Regions from separate parts of the Methylobacterium phyllosphaerae genome, predicted to be linked through region 1. Evidence: riboswitches for the same ligand, from Rfam matches in the RefSeq annotation. Region 1 holds a riboswitch; the other holds the start of a gene.

The links. A riboswitch is a leader RNA that binds a small molecule or an ion and turns the genes downstream of it on or off. The one in region 1 is predicted to bind thiamine pyrophosphate.
Region 2: another riboswitch for thiamine pyrophosphate. It lies ahead of thiO (glycine oxidase ThiO); the one in region 1 lies ahead of thiC (phosphomethylpyrimidine synthase ThiC).

The regions. Positions count from the first base shown of each region.
Region 1 covers NZ_CP015367.1:2,780,093-2,787,406, forward strand. The annotation lists gene MCBMB27_RS12475 (transglycosylase domain-containing protein) at 1-197, opposite strand, end outside; gene MCBMB27_RS12480 (hypothetical protein) at 338-721, opposite strand; gene MCBMB27_RS12485 (hypothetical protein) at 906-1,388, shown strand; gene MCBMB27_RS12490 (hypothetical protein) at 1,504-1,749, shown strand; gene MCBMB27_RS12495 (acyltransferase family protein) at 1,761-2,831, opposite strand; gene MCBMB27_RS12500 (HNH endonuclease family protein) at 2,939-3,313, opposite strand; gene MCBMB27_RS12505 (alpha/beta hydrolase) at 3,327-4,157, opposite strand; TPP riboswitch at 4,277-4,382, shown strand; gene thiC (phosphomethylpyrimidine synthase ThiC) at 4,454-6,340, shown strand; gene MCBMB27_RS12515 (FlaG family protein) at 7,105-7,314, shown strand, end outside.
Region 2 covers NZ_CP015367.1:98,085-105,398, forward strand. The annotation lists gene MCBMB27_RS00435 (glycosyltransferase) at 1-1,108, opposite strand, end outside; gene MCBMB27_RS00440 (TIGR02281 family clan AA aspartic protease) at 1,525-2,034, opposite strand; TPP riboswitch at 2,268-2,396, shown strand; gene thiO (glycine oxidase ThiO) at 2,461-3,684, shown strand; gene thiS (sulfur carrier protein ThiS) at 3,681-3,893, shown strand; gene thiG (thiazole synthase) at 3,896-4,699, shown strand; gene MCBMB27_RS00460 (thiamine phosphate synthase) at 4,696-5,340, shown strand; gene MCBMB27_RS00465 (proteasome-type protease) at 5,494-6,246, opposite strand; gene MCBMB27_RS00470 (transglutaminase family protein) at 6,291-7,118, opposite strand; gene MCBMB27_RS00475 (alpha-E domain-containing protein) at 7,140-7,314, opposite strand, start outside.

The DNA.
Region 1 (7,314 bases):
TTCGCCCGCCCGGTGGTCCGCGCCGGCGCCTTGTTCGGCTGCCGCGCTCCTCCGCCGCCCGATCGCTTCGCCACGCCGTCTCCTGCCCCCCCGGGACGGTCCTCCCGGGACAGGCGCAGATCGAGTTCGCCGCGATCCCGGACACGCCCCTCGGGCACGTCGAAGTTCGGCTCAATCCTGCCCCGACCCTTGGCCATGCATCCCGTCTACGAATGTTCCGCCGCAGCGCGTCTGTCGGGCGCGCCGCAGGACGGTTTCCGCACGCTAAATGCGGCGGTTTAAGGGGCCGTTATCGAAGCGTTCGGCGCCCGTTCCCCATCCCGCGCGCCGATACGCCCTAGCGTTGGGCAGGAGGCTGGACGGCCGGCGCGCCGAGCACCCGTCGGGCCTCCGCGAGCAGCACGGAATGGCGAGCCGATTGCGGACCTGAATCCGGCGTCTCGCGGCCCAGCCGGGCGATGCGCGACCGGAACAGGCGTCGGCGCAGGCCGAACCAGCCGATGCTCATCAGCAGCGCCTGAAGCACGAGACGGACGGCCTCCGTCCGCTCGCGCTCCTCGGCGACCACAGCCGAGAGCGCCGCCTCGCGGCGAAGGGCAGCCTCCAGCTCCTCCCGGACGGCGGCGCGGGCCGCCTCGTCCTTGCGCGCCGCGTCGAGCTGGATCCGGCATTCCTGCAGCGCGCTGAGCAACAGAAGCTCCTGCGCGGACGCATCCCTCATTAAGGCCTCCTGGGGCGCCCTATCCCGTTCGACCACGGGTGGCTCCGCCCGATCATCGTCATGGCGGTGCCAAAACAGCCCGCACAGATCCGTGCGCGACGCCATAGCGAGCGCGGCCGCTGGCCGGAAGCCGCCGACCGGATTATTCGGCACGCGGACCGCGACGCAATGGGGAATCGGGGACGTGCAGATTCGGATCGCTCTGGCCTTCGGAGCCATCATGCTGGGAGCCGGCACGGTGATGCCCGCGCCGGCCCGGGCCTATCAGCTCGACACGGTGTATCTGGTCGGCTGCGCCCAGGAAGGCGGCGTCTGCCGGATGCCCTACGCGACCAACGTCTATTACGGCGTGCCCGGCCGGACCAACGGTCGGCCGTTTCCTCAGGGCGGCGCCGTGCCCTGCAACAGCCAGACCTTCGGCGATCCCGCACCGGGCCAGGCGAAGAGCTGCTGGTACGCACCGCGCATCACTGCAGGCGGCTCTGGCGGTGGCGGCTACGGCGGTGGCGGCTACGGCGGTGGCGGGTACCGGAGCGACGATTACGACGACCGGCGCGACGCCTATCGCTATGGCCGCGACTACGACCGGCCGCGCGCACGCCGCTCGTACGACGACGATTATGGGCCTGGGCCGCGCCGCTACAGGGATGATCCGGACGACTATTGATCTCGATCTGAGAGCGCAGGCAAGGGATCGTATTTGCCCTGTTAACCCCCATCCGGCATCGTCCCGGACCGCGGAGATCGTCTCCGCGGGCCCGCGGGTGCGGATGGGGGAGTCGATGAGGGAGAATCGCCGCGGCGTCTTCCGGAAGAACGCCTTCACCTTCGGCGCGGTCCTGCTCGACGGCGGCGAAGTCAGTTGCCTGGTCTGGGACGCGACCGAGGTCGGCGCCCAGATCGAGGTCGACGGCGATCATGTGGTGCCGGACCGCTTCCCGCTCCGCGTGAGCGCCGGCGCCGAGCCGCGCGCGGCGGCCGTTGCATGGCGGCGCAGCCGCCGGATCGGCATCGCCTTCGAGGGCTGAAGCCGCCCGTCTCAGGTCGCCTGCAGGACCGGGCGGGTCCGGGACTCCGACCCCACGAGCCGGCACCAGCGCGGCCGCACGAACAGCAGATCGAGCGCCGTGCCGCGAACCAGCCGCTCCAGGACCAGCGGCAGCAGCACCGCCACGGTCATGACGATGAGGCTTGCAAGTCCGATATCGGCGATGGCTCCGGTGCGCACGAGAATCTCCCGGGTCGCCGCCATGGGTAGCGAAAAGGCGAGATAGATCACGATCGAGCGCTGCCCGCAGGTTCGGACCGCCTCGGCGATCGGCCCCCCGACGCGGCCAAGGAGCGACGCCGCCACCACGATCGCGAGCGCACCGGCGGCGCCGAGAGCGAGGCTCACCAGCGGCAGGCTGGCGAGGGTCGGGTGATTCGGAAGGCCCGACGGAGTCAGCGCGAGCCAACCTTCCACGAACGCCCATGCGGCGAGGCCGCACAGGGCGAGCCGGACCCGGTGCCGGGCCGCGTCCGCGAGGGCGAAGATGCGGCCGGCGAACAGATAGCCGGCGACGAAGAAGACATATCGGGCGCAGAACTCCTCGATGAGGGTCGACTCGCTGCGGATGTCGGCAATCTGCAGCACGGCGGCACCGGCGAGCAGCACGGCGTCGGGCACGCGGCGCAGAGCCTTGGTGACGACCGAGAACACCGCGAGCAGATAGATGAACCACAGCGTCGAGTAGGGTTCGATCAGGGCATGGGCGAGATGCGCCGCGAAGGCCGTGGGGCCGTCATCGCCGGCGATCTTGCCGTATCTGGCGGCCGACTGGATCACGAGCCAGAGCAGGTAGAAATAGGCGAAATGGACCACCCGGCGGTCGGAGAACAGGCGCCAGTCGCGGTCGATCACCCGCCCCATGAACAGGCCGGACAGAAGGAAGAAGTCCGGAATCCGGAACGGCTTCGCGAAGGCCACGACCGGATGGAGGAAACCTTCCCCGCCCATGGCGTCGCCGGTGCCCGTGACGGAATGCATCATGACCACCAGGAGGATGCAGATCCCCTTGGCGATATCGACCCAGGCGAGCCGATCACCCGTATCCCCGACCCCGGCCATCGTCCCACCCTCGCGATCGGAGGGATCCTGGACCGATTTGGGTTGACGGCGATGAACGTGATCGCCGCAACCTGCGGATGTGACGAACGGTCGGTAAACGCCGGCGGTCAGACCTTGCGCCGCGCCGACCGCCGCGCGCGGGTCATACGCGTCGCGGCGTGAAAATCGTCCGGCCGGCCGCGCACCCAGGCGAGGAAGCGGGCTATCTCCGGATCGGTCCGCAGGGCTTCGAGATCGGCCAGGCGCTTGGCGATCTCGGCCTCACTGTAGCGTGCATGGATCGCCGAGTGGCAGATCTGGTGCAGGCGGACGGTACCGCGATGGGTTCCGCCCTTCAGCTTCGGGGTGAGGTGATGGAGGCTGGAGCGAGCGCCGTGCGGAATCGGGCGCTCACAGAGCGGGCAGACCGGCTCGGGCCGGCCCTGCGCACCCGGTGCGTCCGGATCTTCGGCGCTCCAGCGCTGCGAGCGCCGTCCGACCACGCGCCCCCCTCTCCTATCCTTGCTGATCGACCGGCTGCGGGCAGGTCGGACCGACACGCTCTCTGAACAACGCCTCGGCCTCTCGGTCCCGGCCCCCCAGGATGGACACGTGGTCGCCCGGGATCACGGCGATCCGCGCCCGAGGGCCGGCTGCTGCGGCGAGGCTTTGCGCCAACTTGAGCGGCACCACCGTGTCGTCGCGTCCCTGCACGATCAGAACCGGCGCAGTTCCGCCACGGATGCGCGTGTCCGAGCGGTATGTGTCGCGCAGGAGCCAGATGGGGACTAGCGGGACATGCAGCCGCACGGTGTGGATCATCGAGTCGAACGGGGCCTCCAAGTAAAGCCCGATCGTCGGCACCCGTTCGGCGACTGCGACCGCGACGGCCGCCCCCAGCGAATGGCCGTGCAGCAGGATCGGCGCATCGGGCGCCTGTGCTCGCGCGGCGTTCACGGCCGCCAGGCCGTCGCGGATCAGGCCGTCTTCGCTGGGGCTGCCGGTCGAGCCGGGATAGCCGCGATAGGCCACGGTCAGCAGACCCCAGCCGCGCGCCCGCCACGGCTCCGCGGCGAAGCGCTCCGCGTGCGGTTCCGGGCGGGATCCATTGCCGTGGAAACTGACGATGACGCCGCAGCCCGGCCGCGGCGGCCGCCACAGTCCGTGCAGGGTCTCGCCATCCGAGGTCGCGACCGTGATCGTCGCGACCCCGGGCGGCACCGGCCAGGGTGTCGGCGGGCTGAAGGCGCCCGGATAGAGGAAGCGGCGCTGTCCGAGGGCGAGCGCGGCGCAGGCCAACCCGCAGAGCAGGAGCACGGCGAGCAGGAGGCCGGCGAGGAGTCGCATGCGATGCGGGGGAGGCCGTGGGGTTGAGAAGCGGATACGTTCGATCGAACGGTTTTCGGGATGTGTTTTCTAGGGCGCCCGGTCAGCATTGACAAAGCCGTCCGCGCGCCTGAGTCTGGAACCGTTCCGAGGGGAGCCCCGCAGGGGGCTGAGATTGGGCACGCTGCCCTGACCCTTGAACCTGATCCGGCTCATACCGGCGGAGGGACGGGAACCTGCGGTCGCATGTCGCGCGGCCCCATCTCATCTCGGCCATCGCGTGGACCGGACTGCTCCAGCACGAGGAGAGGCCCACGATGAACGCACCCGTTCTCCCCAAGGATGTGAAAGGCAGCCCGGAGACCGTGACCACGGGTCCGGTGACCGGATCGCGCAAGGCCTATGCGAGCCCGGCCGGACGGCCGGACATCCGCGTCCCCTACCGCGAGATCGTCCTCTCCGATCCGAAGGAGGAACCGGTGCGGGTCTACGACCCGTCGGGCCCCTACACCGAGACCGACGCGCGGATCGACCTCAATGCCGGCCTCCCCGGCGTGCGCGAGCCCTGGATCGCGGCCCGCGGTTACGCGGCCGTCGCCCCGCGGGCGGTGAAGCCCGAGGATAACGGCTTCGCGGGCGACAAGCTCGTGGCCCCCTGCCCCGCCGAGCGGACCATCCGCAAGGCGGCCCCGGGCCAGAGGGTGACCCAGTACGAGTTCGCCCGCGCGGGGATCATCACCGAGGAGATGATCTACGTCGCCCATCGCGAGAACGTCTGCCGCGAGAAGATGCTCGCGGGCGCCGAGGCCGCACTCGCCGACGGCCAGAGCTTCGGGGCCTCGGTCCCGCCCTTCATCACCCCCGAATTCGTGCGCGACGAGATCGCCCGCGGCCGAGCGATCATCCCGGCCAACATCAACCACACCGAGCTGGAGCCGATGGCGATCGGCCGGAACTTCCTGGTCAAGATCAACGCCAACATCGGCAACTCGGCCGTGACGTCCTCGGCCGCCGACGAGGTCGAGAAGCTCGTCTGGTCGATCCGCTGGGGCGCCGACACGGTCATGGACCTGTCCACCGGCCGCAACATCCACAACATCCGCTCGTGGATCATCCGGAACAGCCCGGTCCCGATCGGCACGGTGCCGATCTATCAGGCGCTGGAGAAGGTCGGCGGCGACCCGCTCAAGCTCGACTGGGAGGTCTTCAAGGACACGCTGATCGAGCAGGCCGAGCAGGGCATCGACTACTTCACCATCCATGCCGGCGTGCGGCTGGCCCACGTGCCGCTGACCGCCCGGCGCGTCACCGGCATCGTCTCCCGCGGCGGCTCGATCATGGCGCGCTGGTGCCTGGCCGGGCACCGGGAATCGTTCCTCTACGAGCGGTTCGACGAGATCTGCGACATCATGCGGGCCTACGACGTGTCGTTCTCGCTGGGCGACGGCCTGCGCCCGGGCTCGATCGCCGACGCCAACGACGCCGCCCAGTTCGGCGAGCTGGAGACGCTGGGCGAGCTGACCAAGGTCGCCTGGGACAAGGGCTGCCAGGTGATGATCGAGGGCCCCGGCCACGTGCCGATGCACAAGATCAAGGTCAACATGGAGAAGCAGCTGAAGGAGTGCGGCGAGGCGCCGTTCTACACCCTCGGCCCGCTGACCACCGACATCGCCCCCGGCTACGACCATATCACCTCGGGCATCGGCGCCGCGATGATCGGCTGGTTCGGCACCGCGATGCTCTGCTACGTCACCCCGAAGGAGCATCTCGGCCTGCCCGACCGGGACGACGTGAAGACCGGCGTGATCACCTACAAGATCGCCGCCCACGCCGCCGACCTCGCCAAAGGCCACCCGGCCGCGCAGCTGCGCGACGACGCGCTCAGCCGCGCCCGGTTCGACTTCCGCTGGGAGGACCAGTTCAACCTGGGCCTCGATCCGGATACGGCCCGCCGCTACCACGACGAGACCCTGCCGAAGGACGCCCACAAGGTCGCGCATTTCTGCTCGATGTGCGGGCCGAAATTCTGCTCGATGAAGATCACGCAGGATCTGCGCGCCGAGGTGCTGGCGATGGAGGAAGCCGGCGAAGTCGTGGGCGCGTCGCCCGCGATGTCCAAGGCCGAGGCCGAAGCCGGCATGCGGGCCAAGTCGGAGGAGTTCCTGGCCGAGGGCGGCAAGCTCTACGTCGACGCCGCCGAGTGAGGCCAAGGCACGCCCGGTCCGATCCGGATGCGGGCGTGCCGCCGTTCCGCCCCGGCGTTCCACCGCACGGGGCCTCAATGTCGAGGACCGCTCCGGGTCGGGCGCCATTGGTACCGCGCATCGCCTCACGCATCTGATCCGCGGCGATGCCGACGGCGCGCGGGGTGCCCAGTTCGACGATCGGGGCGCAAATCCTTCTCTGATCCGCCTGGACAGAGCGGAGCGCTTCCAGTCGCAGGCGCTTCCTGTCAGGTGCCCCGTAGCCGCCCGACGCAGCCTTGCTGAGCAAGCGGGTATCCCGAGCCTGAAAATGGGCACCGGATGCAGCACTGCGGCTGCGCATGCGATCACGATGATGCGGGCGCGTCCGACGTCGACCGGTGCGCGCCCGTGGATGGCATGGAGCCGCGCAACGATCTTGCAGCGAGGCTTGCGGACAAACGGGTCACGCTTCCCCGATCGTCTCCGGTCGCCTGCACGGCGAGCACCCGCCTCGCGATGGCGAGCATCGGAAGATACCTGCCTGAACCGCACTCCGGACGACACGGGATGGCCCGCGGTACCGTGGCGACTGAATGGATCAGATGCCCGACGAGCCGCCTCTCGGGGAGAAAGCCGCACGGATTTGTGTCGCAACGCTAACGGGATGTTCATCGCATCTCGGACCGCGAGCCACCATCCGGTGGATCGCCTGCTGCTGTTAACCGCTGGTTAGGCAGCCGCCCGTCTCAATCCTTCGATCACAGGATCGCAGGAGACCGGCCATGGAGATCCGTCCGCTGACACCCCCGACGTCGGGGCCGCAGGGCCTCGACGCCCTAGGCGCGACGGCCGCCGCCGCCGTGACGCAGGAGGCCCCCGTGCCCCAGAGCACATCCGCGCCCCTCGAACCCGCGGTGAAGCTCGACATCGGCGCAAACGGCGGTAAGGCGCGCTACATTCAGGATCCGGACACGAGCACGATCGTCTTCCAG
Region 2 (7,314 bases), 2.7 Mb from region 1:
CGAACGGCAGAGTGTAGGGGTTGTGCCGGCAACCCCAGACCGGGTCGATCATCCTCGCCATCACCGCCCGGGCCAAGGCGCCGGCATGTATGGCCACCTCCTTCGGGACATGCCTCCGTTCGAGGATCTTCAGGCAGGCATGTCCGCACGCGCTGTACTGGCCGATATGGTACGCGTTGATGGCGAACTCTTCGAGTATGCCGTATTCGTAGACCCACGGATTCAGGGAAATCCCCTCGCTCGGAAGTTCGAGTGCCAGGCCCGCCTCCGCGTATCGATATCCGTCCGCGAAGCGCTTCCTCAACCGGCAGAACCGACTGGCCCCGTGGCGCGCTTCCGCCCGCGCGGGGCGGACGGAGGTCGCGCGCTCGTAGAGCTGCAACACCCTGTCCTCCGGCTCATCGAGGCGCTCCGCGTTCACGGCGGCCATCAGCAGACTGTAATAGACCTCCTCGTCCCATCCGCCCAGCTCTGCTCGCTTCAGAAAGGATTCGAGAGCTTTCCTGTATTCTCCAGCAGCATTATAGGTTGTCCCGAGGTACATCGTGTATCGGGCGATCATGTGTGGATCGGTCTCGACCTCCAACGCCTTCTTGAGAACGGCGATATCCCGCGCATCCGCCGTGGTGTCGCGGTGACGGGCGCCGTCATCACCCCGGCGCATCGCGAGGGGAAGGACCGGTGTCTCGGAGACGCCGGGGCAGCTGAGAAATTCGTGCAGGACGCCCCGGTAGCGCCAGTTTTCCCGGCATCTGACCAACTGGGTGCGCCAGTATCGCGTCTGCTCGTCGATGATCTCGAACCGATAGCCGGGCGCACGCAACTTCGGCATCGTGAAGTCGGTCGGGATGACCAGCTCATCATCCGCGTCGATGATCAGAGCGTACTGCGCGTGACGCCGTGCGAGTTTCAGGGCCTCGTTCCGATTAAAGGCAAAATCGACCCAGGGGCGCTCGACCAGGGCCCCCGGTATGTCCGCGAGCGCGGCACGGACAATATCCTGTGTTCCATCCGTCGATCCAGTGTCAACGATGATCCAATGATCGATGATCGGACGAACGGAGTCGATGCACCGACGGATCACGTGGGCTTCGTTCTTCACGATCATCGATAAGCAGATCGTGGATTCGCGATTCTTCATCTTGAAGCCGCCCCGTCATGCACTCACGCCTTGAACGCGCAGTCATCACGGCTCCTAGCACCACATCAGCGCATTGACAAAACGACCGATTGCTCCATGATCATTCTGATTGATCGGCGTATTTTCAGCTTTATCGGGGTCAAACTCAGAAATATCTAAACACAATAACATAAGATCTATAAATCAACCGGGAAGGATTGAATTATTAAACCGGTCGGGGACGATCCATCATCGGGCCGCCCGTGGCCTGCGCACCGAATATTTTCCGCGCAGGATCGGACGCGTGATCGACCTGGTCCCGCAGCCGATCCCGGGGAGACGGGCCGCGCCAGCCGCCGTTGGCGCACCGCGACCCCAGAGATCGGCATGGGCGTTCGGGCGTTTCAGCCCCTCAGAGTCATCGTGCTGCCAGAGACGCCGAAATCGCGCAGGCGTCTGAGGAATGACATGCCCAGCAGGCTGGTGGACAGGAGCCCGCGCGGGATCACGACCGCATCGACGTCTCGCACCGTGATCGATCCGATCTGCACGATCGCGATCCGGATCGGCGCCACGCGAACCGTCCCGTTCGCGGTGTTCCAGACGCGCGTGAAATCGGACGCAGCGACCTGGATCCCGATCCGCGCGGCGTCCTCCTCGGAGAACGCGCAGGCGCTCGCCCCGGTATCCACCATCATCGGCAGTGAACGGCCGTCCAGCAGAGCGTTGACGAAGAAATGGCCGTTGCGGCCAGCCTGGAGGGCCACACCGGCGGCGGCACGGCCTGCGAGATCCGGCTCCTGCGGCGGTGCGACGGCGAGCGCGACCGGCGCCGCCCGCATGCCGTCGCGCACCTTCAGGACGGCCGTGACGCCGAGAAAGCCGAGCATGCAGATCAACAGGATTGTGCGCACGCAAATTCGCCCGTGACGTGGAGTGCCGGCGCCCGGAGAAGGTCCGGGATCCCGGCGATCAGATCCCAGACGCGTGAAGGGATGGTGCGCGCCGCCTATCGCGACCGCTGTCCGCGCGCCGATTCCGGTCCGCTTGGTGTCTGGACTGTCACCGCGACCCGCGGATTGTCACGGGAATGATGCAGAGGCGGCGGCGCGGGGTTGACCGACACAAGCCGTGACGCCACATCTGCGTCTGTTCCAGGGAGATCCCCGGCAAGGGGCTGAGAAACCGCTGGCACGTCCCTTAGGACCTGCGGCGCGGAAATCCTTCGAACCTGATCCGGCTCATACCGGCGTAGGGATTGGACCGCGGCCGCCCGAAAGGCAGGCCACAGCTTCTGGTAGAAGCGCACGGCCCGCTCCCCGCGACGGCAATCCGCGGAGATGCCTGTGCCCTTCGACCGACCTGCCTCACCGATCGGCAGCCGCCGCAATCCCGAGGGCGTCGTCGCGCCCGCCGTCCTGCCGGCGCGGACCGCCGTCGCCGTCATCGGCGGCGGGCTGATCGGTCTGTCGATCGCGTGGCGGCTCGCGCGGGCCGGCCGCACGGTGACCGTGCTGGAGCGGGAGACGATCGGCGCGGGCGCGAGCCTCGCGGCCACCGGCATGCTGGCTCCGGCCGCCGAGCACGAGCCCGGCTCGGACCCGCTTCTGCCGCTCGCCCTGGACTCGCTCCGGCTCTGGCCCGGCTTCCGCGACGCCCTTGAGGCCGAGTCCGGCCGAACCATCGACTATCGGGCGGACGGCACCCTGGTGCTGGCGGTCGGCCGCGACGAGGTCGAACGCCTGCGCTTCCGCTACGACCTGCAGCGCCGCTCGGGACTCGACGCCACCTGGCTGCCGGGCAGCGAGGTGCGGCGCCTGGAGCCCGGCCTGCGCCCCTCCGTCACCGCCGGGATCCACTGCCCGCTGGACCATCAGGTCGATCCCCGTCTGGTCATGGAGGCCCTCACCGAGGCTTGTCGTCGGGCCGGCGTGATCCTGGTGGAGCGGACCGCCGTCACCACCCTCGACTGGTCGGGCGGCCGCGTGACCGGGATCCGCGCCGGCGACCGCGTCGTCGCCGCGGAGACCGTCATCCTGGCTTCCGGCGCCTGGAGCGGGGAGGGCGGTCTGCTCCCCGACGCGCTCGCCCTTCCGGTCCGTCCGCTGAAGGGCCAGTCCCTGGCGCTGCGCACCACCGCCCGCACCGGCACCCTCGCGCGGATGGTCTGGACCGAGCAGGTCCACATGGCGCCGAAGAGCGACGGCCAGCTCATCGTCGGCGCGACCGTGGAGGATTGCGGCTTCCGGCCCGGCGTTACCGCGGGCGGGCTCTACGCGCTGCTGGAGGGCGCCCGCCGGGTGCTGCCCGGTATCGAGGAGATGGAAGTCGAGGCCGTCTGGAGCGGCTACCGCCCGACCTCGGACGACGACGCGCCGATCCTCGACACCATCGCACCGGGCCTCGTCGCCGCCACGGGGCATCACCGCAACGGCTACCTGCTCGCCCCGATCACCGCCGAGGCGATCGCCGCGCTGGTGTTGCACGGCGCGCTGCCCGAGGTCGCCCGTCCCTTCACCCGCCTGCGCTTCGGCCAGCCGGACGCGCTGAGGGCCTCGGCATGAAGCTCGTCGTCAACGGTGAGCCGCGCGACTGCGCGGCCGAGACGGTGGACGCGCTGTTCCGCCTCGAGGCCGCGGAGAGCGGCATCGAGAGCCCGCAGGGCGTCGCCATCGCGCTGAACGGCCGGGTGCTGCGCCGCCGCGACTGGGGGGAAACCCGGATCGCGGAGGGCGACCGCGTCGAGATCGTTCGCGCCATGCAGGGAGGTTGAGCATGGATCAGACCCATACGCCGCTGCGTCCCGAAGGTGGGGATGACAGCCTGACCATCGCCGGCGTGAGCCTATCGTCGCGACTGTTCATCGGCACCGCCGGCTATCCGACGCAGGCGATCATGCGCGACGCCGTCCAGGCGAGCGGCGCCGACGTGGTCACCGCCTCGATCCGCAGGGTCTCGCTGCAGGGCCACGGCTCGGACACGGTCAAGATCCTGAAGGGCAAGCGCTTCCTGCCGAATACCGCCGGCTGCGAGACGGCCCGCGACGCGATCATGACCGCCGAACTCGCCCGTGAGGCGCTCGACACCAACTGGATCAAGGTCGAGGTGATCGGTGACCGGGAGACGCTCTACCCGGACGTGATGGAGCTGATCGAGGCCTGCCGCCATCTCGTCGATGACGGCTTCGTGGTGCTGCCCTACTGCAACGACGACCCGATCGTATGCCAGCGCCTGGAGGATATCGGCTGCGCCGCCGTGATGCCCATGGGCTCACTGATCGGGTCCGGGATGGGCATCGCCAACCCGGCCAATCTCGAACTGATCTGCCGCCGGGCGAAGGTGCCGGTCGTGGTCGATGCCGGGATCGGCACCGCCTCGGATGCGGTGATCGCCATGGAACTCGGCGCCGCCGCCTGCCTGATCAACACCGCGGTGGCCAAGGCCGACGATCCCGTGCGCATGGCCCGCGCCATGGGCCGGGCGGTGGAGGCCGGACGCGACGCGTATTGCGCCGGGCGCATTCCCCGCCGCGGCCGGGCCGAGCCATCGAGCCCGCAGCTCGGCCTCGTCGGCTCGTGAGGGCACTGCCGTCGCCGCTGCTCGCGGTGACGGACCGGCACGGGCATCCACGGCCGCTCGCCGAGACGGTGCAGGCGATCCTCGATGGCGGCGGACGCTGGATCTGGTTCCGGGATCGCGATCTGGAGACGGACGCCCGTCGGCGCCTCGGCGAGGCCGTGGCAGAGCGCGTGCGGGCCGCGAAAGGCGTCCTGACGGTCGGCGGTGACGTCGCGTTGGCGCGCGCCCTCGGGGCCGACGGCGTCCATCTCGGCGGCGGCTCGGGACCGGAGGCCATCGCGGCGGCACGGGCGGCGCTGGGAGAGCGGGCGCTGATCGGCGTGTCGGCCCATGCGGCGCACGAGGTTGCCCAGGCGGCGTCGGCCGGTGCCGATTACGCCACCCTCAGCCCGATCTATGCGACCGCCAGCAAGCCGGGCTACGGCCCGGCGCTCGGCCTCGCGGGGCTCGCGGCGGCCTGCGATCGCGAGCTTCCGATCGTGGCGCTCGGCGGTCTCGACGCGGACCGAATCGGCGGATGCCGGGCCGCCGGGGCGGCGGCGGTCGCCGTCATGGGTGGGCTGATGCGAGCGCGCGAGCCGGCCGAGGCCGCGCAGGCCGTCCTGAAAGCCTGGAGCTCGGCCGATCGCGCCCCCGTGTGAGGGGCGCCACCCGGTCGGCGCACGGGCCTCGCGACCGGCACGGACCCGGGGCCCTTTGCTCCGCTCGGGACGACGGGCGGGGCGATATCAACCGCAAGTCCGCGCGGACACGGCGCCGGATCGAATCCTCGCGCAAGTCCTAACGCGCAAGCCCTATTTGTCCGCCGGCCCGTAAGGCGGCCGCGGGATGGCCCGATGCGCGGCCCGGAGCGCCGCCGACCAGCGCTCGCGCAGGTCGTGGAAGTAGCCCTCACCAGCCTCGATCCGGTGATTCACTTCCAGCGTCAGCGCGTTCCGGCGAACCAGGGCGATGTCGATCGGCAGCCCCACGCCGAGATTCGACCGCATGGTCGAATCCATCGAGACGAGGCTGACCTTCAGGGCGTCGTACAGCTCGGTCGTGTATCTCACCGCCCGGTCGAGGATCGGCTTGCCGTACTTGTGCTCGCCGATCTGAAGGAAGGGCGCATCGGTGCTGCACTCGATGAAATTGCCGGCCGAATAGATCAGGTACAGACGCATCTCGCCATTCCCGATCTGGCCGCCGAACAGCAGCGAGATCGAGAACCGGATGCTGGCCGCCTCGAACCCGTCCTTCTCGATCGCCCGCACCCGTCGGATGGCCCGGCCGATCAGCTGCGCGGCCTGGAACATGGTCGGCGCTTCGACGAGCTTCTGCGGCGGCTCGTCGTCCTCCTCGCCGGGCACGCCCTCCTGAAGCATGCTGAGAACAGACTGGGTGATCGAGAGATTACCGGCCGAGGCGAGCATCATCACCCGCTCGCCCGGTACGTTGAAATGGTGCAGCTTTCGGTAGGTCGAGATATCGTCGAGCCCCGCATTGGTGCGGGTGTCGGCGACCATCACCAGCCCTTCCTCGACCAGGACACCGACGCAGTAGGTCATCGTCTTCGGGTTCTCCTACGGCCGGCGGACCGGTGTCTGAACGATCAGGATTGGGCGGCGGTCCTGCCTTGCTCGACCCGGAGCTTCACGTCCAGTGTTTCGGTGCCACCCCCCGTGCGGCTGCCGCGGATCGGGGCCGCGCCGAGATAGTCCAGGCCCGTTGCGACGCGGATGTAATTGTCCGAGGGGCTGACGTCGTAGCACGGATCGAACGCCACCCAGCCGAGATCCGGCACCAGGGCCTCGACCCAGCCATGGGGCGCCTCGACATCCGCCTGCCCGTCGTCCCGGGCCCGGTAACCGGCCACGTAGCGGGCCGGGATGCCGATGTGGCGGGCGGCGGCAAGGAAGACGTGGGCGAGATCCTGGCAGACGCCGCTCCCGGCCGCGAAGGCCTTGGCGGCTGGAACCGCGCTGGAGGCGGGGCCGGGCTCGTAGGTCACCGCGCCGCGGACGGCGCCCATCAGCCTGTGGAGGAGAGCCAGAACCGCACCGTCGCCCTCCGCGGCGACGCGTTCCGCGAAGGCGTGCAGCTCGGGGCTCGCCGCGCACAGATCCGTGTCGCGCAGGAAGAACTGATCCGGCAGGCGCTCCACAGTGCCGCGCACGACACCGTTCGTGTCATCGGTATCGACCTCGCCGGTCACGCGGATGGTGAGGGCATCGGCCGGCTCGTCCGGCGTGAACCAATGGACGACATTGCCGAACCCGTCCTCGCGGGCGGTGAGCCGCCCGTCGATGGTGGTGTCGATCCGCCACGTGCGGACGTATTGGCCGTCATGATCCCGGGGCGTCAGCCTCAGGACCTGCACGAGCCCGCGGGCCGGCTGCTCGTAGGTGTAGATGGTCTCGTGAACCACGCGGATGCGCATGCGCTGTCCTGTCCGTCTCGTTCAGCCGACCAGATACTGCTTGGCGATCGCCTCGCCCACCCTGTTGTTCTCGGCAATGAACGCTTCGACGAATTCGTGCAGCCCTGAGGCGAAGACTCGGTTGATATCCTCGCCTTCCAGTTTCGCCAGCATGTTGCCGGCGAGCCGCTGGCTCGGGCCCCGGCGCCCGTAGGCG